One region of the Rhizobium pantanalense genome, then DNA from elsewhere that is predicted to be linked to it. Evidence: riboswitches for the same ligand, from Rfam matches in the RefSeq annotation. Region 1 holds a riboswitch; the other holds the start of a gene.

Region 1 (3,172 bases):
GGGAAGCTGCTGCTCTACCATTGAGCTACACCCGCCTGACCCCCGTGAGATGTCCAACAGTTGGCGGCCTCTGTCAAGGCCGCCCAAGTGTCGATCACAGCCGGAAGTGCTTCGAGAGCTTCAGGCCCTGTGCCTGATAGTTCGAGCCGAGGCCGGAGCCGTAGAGGCTGCTCGGCTGTTCCAGCATATGTTCGTAGATCAGGCGGCCGACGATCTGGCCGTCCTCAAGGATGAAGGGCACCTCATGGCTGCGCACTTCCAGCACCGCGCGGCTGCCGCGACCACCGGCTGGCGCATGGCCGAAGCCCGGGTCGAAGAATCCGGCATAGTGGACGCGGAATTCGCCAACCAGCGGATCGAACGGCGTCATTTCGGCGGCGAAGTGCGGGGGAACATGCACCGCCTCGCGCGAAACGAGGATGTAGAATTCGTCGGGATCGAGGATCAGCTCGGTGCGGCCGCGGCTATAAAGCGGCTCCCAGAAATCGAAAATATCGTGCTGGGCCTTCTTATCGACATCGACAACGGCGGTGTGGTGCTTGCCGCGATAGCCGATCAGTCCTTCCTTGTCGCCGGCAAGGTCGATCGAGAGCGCGATGCCGCCGCCGGTGATGTTCGGCTTCTTACTGGCGACAAGAGTCTCGCTCTCATGCAGCGCCAGCAATTCCGGTTCGGTGAGTAGGGCCTGGCCGACGCGGAAGCGGATCTGCGACAGGCGGGAACCGCGGCGCACGACGATCGGGAAGGTGCGCGGGCTGATTTCGAGATAGAGCGGGCCGGAATAGCCGGCCGGGATCTTGTCGAACTCCTGCGCCCGATCGGTGATGACGCGGGTGAAGATATCGAGACGGCCGGTCGAGCTCTTCGGATTGGCGGAGGCCGACATATCCTCGGGTAGATCCAGCCGCTCCATCAGCGGGACGATATAGACGCAGCCCGTTTCCAGCACCGCGCCTTCGGAGAGATCGACCACATGCAGTTTCAGCCGGTCGAGCTTGTCGGCGACGAGATGTGATGGACCGGGCATGAAGCTGGCGCGGACGCGGAATGCATGCGAGCCAAGCCGCAAGTCAAGGCTTGCCGGCTGGATCTGATCGACATCCAGTTCTCTCTCGCTTGTCAGCCGCCCCGTTTCAAACAGCGCTGCGATGGCGCGATCAGCCAAAATTCCAGTATTGCGAGCCATCATGCTTCTCTCATAATTTGTCGCAGACAAAACCAAACTCGGGGAATTGACGCAAGCCGTCAACGGCAGTATTGCAACTTATCCCGTGGTGATTTGGCCGGTCGGCTTGCAGCCACGTTAAACAAATGGCTAAAAAGACCGGGGTTGAACCGGTCTGCTTTCGCGACCGGTTTTTTTGTTTTGAAAGTGGTGATGGCATGAGCAAGACTTGGCGCCCCGCAACCCAGCTCGTACACAACGGAACGCTCCGTTCGCAATTCGGCGAGACATCCGAAGCAATCTATCTAACCCAGGGCTTCGTCTATGACACCTCGGAAGCCGCGGAAGCCCGCTTCAAGGGCGAGACGGATGGTTTCATCTATGCCCGCTACGGCAGCCCCACCAACGACATGTTCGAAAAGCGCATGTGCGCGCTGGAAGGTGCTGAAGACGCCCGCGCCACCGCCTCCGGCATGGCTGCCGTCTCCGCCGCCATCCTCTGCCAGCTGAAGGCCGGCGATCATATCGTCGCAGCCCGCGCCCTCTTCGGTTCCTGCCGTTGGGTGGTCGAGACGCTGGCTCCGAAATATGGCATCGAATGCACGCTCGTCGATGGCCGCTTCACCGAAAACTGGGAAAAGGCCATCCGCCCGAACACCAAGGTCTTCTTCCTCGAAAGCCCGACCAATCCGACGCTGGAAGTGGTCGACATCGCCGCCGTCGCCAAGCTCGCCAACCAGATCGGCGCCAAGGTCGTGGTCGACAACGTCTTCGCGACGCCGCTCTTCCAGAAGCCTTTGGAACTCGGCGCCCATATCGTCGTCTACTCCGCCACCAAGCATATCGACGGCCAGGGCCGTTCCCTTGGCGGCGTCATCCTTTCGGACAAGCAGTGGATCGACGAGAACCTGCAGGACTATTTCCGCCACACCGGCCCGGCCATGTCACCCTTCACCGCCTGGACGCTGCTGAAGGGCATCGAGACGCTGCCGCTGCGCGTTGCGCAGCAGACGGCGAACGCCTCCAAGGTTGCCGATTTCCTCGCCGAGCAGGGGAACAAGGTCGCCCGCGTGATCTATCCAGGCCGCAAGGACCATCCGCAGTCCGAGATCATCGCCAAGCAGATGAGCGGCGGCTCGACCCTCGTCGCCTTCGAACTGAAGGGCGGCAAGGAAGCAGCCTTCAAGCTGCAAAACGCGCTGGAGATCGTGAAGATTTCCAACAATCTCGGCGACTCGAAGAGCCTGATCACGCATCCGGCCACCACGACGCACAAGAACCTCACCGATGAAGCCCGCGCCGAGCTCGGCATTTCGCCGGGCACCGTGCGCTTCTCCGCCGGCATCGAGGACAGTGCCGATCTGGTCGAGGATTTCGCCCGCGCGCTCGAACAGGTTTCCGCCTGATATCAATCGAGCCGCCTGGAGATTTCCGGGCGGCTTGACTTCTCATTTTACGGGCAATCCAATCAGGCCGTCAGCTGGCGGCCTTGAATTCGACCAGACCGTTGTTCAGGAAGACCGTCTTGTCGAACAATTTGAGATCCAGCGGATTCGGCAGGCGAATATCCGAGAGATCGGGCACTGGTTTCAGCGCCGGATCGTAGGAACGGTCGATCTGCGAGATGAAGACGACGATCACGCCTCTGGCGCGCGCAAACGCCTTCAGCGCCTGAACCTGGATCATCAGCTCCGGTTTTTCCCGCTTCTGATCGAGCAGCTGCAGAAAATCGACGACCGCCAATGTGCCGCGCGGCGCCTCGGCCAGCCTCTCGACGATATAATCGGCGCTGATGGTATCTGAATTGTCGAATTCGAACAGATCGGCAAATTCCGCATAATCGGCGCCGATGACAGGAAAACGGTCCAGGACCACCTTTTCCGTATCCTCTAACGTGAAGAAGACACCGCGATTGCCAGCCTTCATGGCCTCGACGGCAATCCGCAGGCTCATCAGGGTCTTGCCGTGACCGCGCCGCGCGCCAACCAGCACCAGATCGCCTGGGCT
Region 2 (3,172 bases), on a different contig from region 1:
CATTTGCGGAAATGGCCGGTCATTCGCGCGAGCCAGGTCTCGCCGGCCTCCTTGTTCCAATGCTCAACCGAGCCGCCGGCTTGAGTGATTTCGTAGGGGCTCATGGAGGCGTCGCCGACGAAAACGACGCGGTAATCGGGACCGAAGGTGCGGATCAAGTCGGCCGTTGCCGTGATGTCGACGCGCCGGCGACGATTGTCCTTCCACACACCCTCGTAGAGGCAGTTGTGGAAGTAAAAATATTCCATGTGGCGGAACTCCGCACGGGCGGCGGAGAAGAGTTCCTCGACGACACGGATATGGTCATCCATCGAGCCGCCGACGTCGAAGAACATTAGGAGTTTGACGGCGTTGCGCCGTTCCGGTCGGGTCTGGACATCGAGATAGCCATGCTCTGCGGTGGAGCGGATCGTGCCGGAAAGATCAAGCTCCTCGGCCGCCCCCTCGCGCACCCAGCGGCGCAGGCGCTTCAGCGCCACCTTGATGTTGCGGGTGCCGAGCTCGACGCCGTCATCGAGATTCCTGAAGTCACGCCGATCCCAGACCTTGACCGCGCGGCGGTGGCGCGAGGTTTCCTGGCCGATGCGCACGCCTTCCGGATTGTAGCCGTAGGCGCCGAAGGGCGAGGTCCCCGCCGTGCCGATCCATTTCGAGCCGCCCTGATGCCGGCCCTTCTGCTCGGCCAGCCGCTCGCGCAGCGTTTCCATCAGCTTGTCGAAGCCGCCGAGCGCCTCGATCTCTAGTCTTTCCTCTTTGGTCAGGTGCCGCTCCGCTAGCTTGCGCAACCATTCCTCGGGAAGGGCGGTCGGCTCTACCGCTTCTCCATCGGCATTGCCGCCGATCGCCTCGACGCCGCGGAAGTAATCGGCGAAGACCTGATCGAAGCGATCGATGAAGCGTTCGTCCTTGATGAGCGTCGTACGCGCCAGGTAGTAGAAGGCCTCGACGTCATAGTCGGCAATCCCCTCTTCCATTCCCTCAAGCAGCGACAGGAATTCCCGGAGCGTCACCGGAACTTTCGCTTGCCTCAGCTTCAGGAAGAAGGGAATGAACAAGCCTCAAGTCCTTTCCTGGCCGATCTCCTCCAGATCATACGGCGTGGTCTGGTAGATCTCGTTGATCCAGTTGCCGAAGAACAGATGCGCATGGCTGCGCCACCGGTTCTGCGGGGGAATTTCGGGATCATTATGCGGGAAGTAGTTGTGCGGCATCTTGATCGGCACGCCCGCGTTCACATCCCGGAAATACTCGTCCGCCAGCGACGTGGAATCATATTCCACGTGATTGAACATGTAGAGCCTGTTGCAAGTCCGCTCATGCACGAGACAGACGCCCATCTCGCTCGAGTCCATCAGTATTTCCAGGCCAGGCACCTTTTCGATGTCGGCGCGGCGCACTTCGGTCCAACGCGACACCGGAATGGCGAAATCGTCGGAGAAGCCGTTGAGATAGACCGAAGAGGGCTTCAGATTCTGGTGGCGATAGACGCCGAAAGCCTTTTCCTTCAGCGTGTATTTCGGCACCTGGTGAAAATGGTAGATCGCCGCCATGGCGCCCCAGCAGACGTTCATCGTCGAATGGACGTTGGTGGCCGTCCAGTCCAAGATCTCCTGCATTTCCTTCCAGTAGGTGACGTCTTCATATTCCAGCAGCTCGATCGGCGCGCCGGTTATGATGAAGCCGTCGAACTTGCGGTGCTTCACCTCTTCCCATGTCTCGTAGAAAGCAAGCAGATGCTCCTGTGAGGTGTTCTTGGCCTTGTGGCCGCCAACGCGCACCAGCGAAAACTCCACCTGCAACGGTGATGCGCCGACCAGGCGCGCCATCTGGATCTCGGTCTTGATCTTATTCGGCATGAGGTTGAGAAGCCCGATCTGAAGGGGGCGGATATCCTGACGGAACGCCACCGTTTCGGTCATCACCCGCACACCCTCGTTCTGGAGGGTTTCAAACGCGGGCAGCGTATCGGGAATCTTGATGGGCATTGTTTCACTCGCCAAATACAAAAAAACCGGCCGCGATAAGAATCGCTACCGGTCCGCACGCGGCCCTTTAGCGACTTATTTAACGTGGCTGCAAGCCGGCCGGCCAAATCACCACGAGGGAAATTCAATAGACCTGTCATCTCGGCGGGTCAATGGGGCAAGCGCCGGCGAAAGTCCGGGGCTGAGCTCGGAGGCGCAATGTGGCCTACAGATATTCAAGGAGGGCTTCCATGCCGTAACCGAGGCGATGCCTGGCAGCTTCGATCGGTAGCCAGAAGAAGCGGAAGCCGATCGGGTCGCCGCCGTCGAAAGGAGTCATTTCGTAGTGAAGCCAAGTGGCAGGCGCTCGTTCGGAGATACGGCAGCGGAAATAGTGCCGTTGGTGATGATAATCGCGGCCGTTCTTTTCGAAATGGTAGTCGTGAATGCCCAGCGAATAGAGTTCGTGTGGCGCAAAACCGGTCTCCTCTTCGAATTCGCGCGCCGCGGCCGCTACAATGTCCTCACCGGATTCGACAGTGCCGCCGGGAACCTGGAGCTGGACGGCGGGAAAATCTGGTTCATCGAAGACAAGCAGACGCCCATCCCGAACGGCATAGATCAAGACCTTGACCGCATCGGGCTGCATTATCTTCCCTGACTGCGCGCCATGAAGGCCAGCCGTTCGAAGAGATGGACATCCTGCTCGTTCTTCAGCAGTGCGCCATGCAGCTTCGGCAAAGCATTCTTCGCATCGGCGCGAAGCGTTTCGGGATCGATATCGTCTGCGACCAGCAGGCGGATCCAGTCGAGCGCTTCGGAGGTCGATGGCTTTTTCTTCAGGCCCGGCAGGTCGCGGATTTCGAAGAATTGCGTCAGTGCCGCATGGACGAGCGTCTGCTTGATGCCGGGATAATGCACCTCGACGATGCGCTTCAGCGTCTCCATGTCGGGAAAGCGGATATAGTGGAAGAAACAGCGGCGCAGAAAGGCGTCCGGCAGTTCCTTCTCGTTGTTCGACGTGATGATGACGATCGGGCGGATGGCGGCCCGGATCGTCTCGCCGGTCTCGTAGACATGGAATTCCATGCGGTCGAGTTCCTGCAGGAGATCGTTCGGGAATTCGATATCGGCCTTGTCGATTTCGTCGATCAGCAGCACGCACTTCGTCGGCGAGGTGAAGGCCTGCCAGAGCTTGCCCTGACGAA

The links. Region 1 has a riboswitch for S-adenosylmethionine ahead of PH558_RS10035 (O-succinylhomoserine sulfhydrylase). Riboswitches for the same ligand answer to the same signal wherever they lie in the genome.
Region 2: another riboswitch for S-adenosylmethionine. It lies ahead of metA (homoserine O-acetyltransferase MetA); the one in region 1 lies ahead of PH558_RS10035 (O-succinylhomoserine sulfhydrylase).

What each region holds. Positions count from the first base shown of each region.
Region 1 covers NZ_JAQJCH010000003.1:133,405-136,576, forward strand. Annotated here, with positions in the region: tRNA gene PH558_RS10025 (tRNA-Gly) at 1-35, opposite strand, end outside; gene PH558_RS10030 (2'-deoxycytidine 5'-triphosphate deaminase) at 95-1,189, opposite strand; SAM riboswitch at 1,262-1,340, shown strand; gene PH558_RS10035 (O-succinylhomoserine sulfhydrylase) at 1,384-2,571, shown strand; gene PH558_RS10040 (DNA helicase) at 2,642-3,172, opposite strand, start outside.
Region 2 covers NZ_JAQJCH010000004.1:79,128-82,299, reverse strand. Annotated here, with positions in the region: gene PH558_RS12130 (vWA domain-containing protein) at 1-1,055, opposite strand, end outside; gene metA (homoserine O-acetyltransferase MetA) at 1,059-1,985, opposite strand; SAM riboswitch at 2,033-2,110, opposite strand; gene PH558_RS12120 (NUDIX domain-containing protein) at 2,191-2,613, opposite strand; gene PH558_RS12115 (AAA family ATPase) at 2,613-3,172, opposite strand, start outside.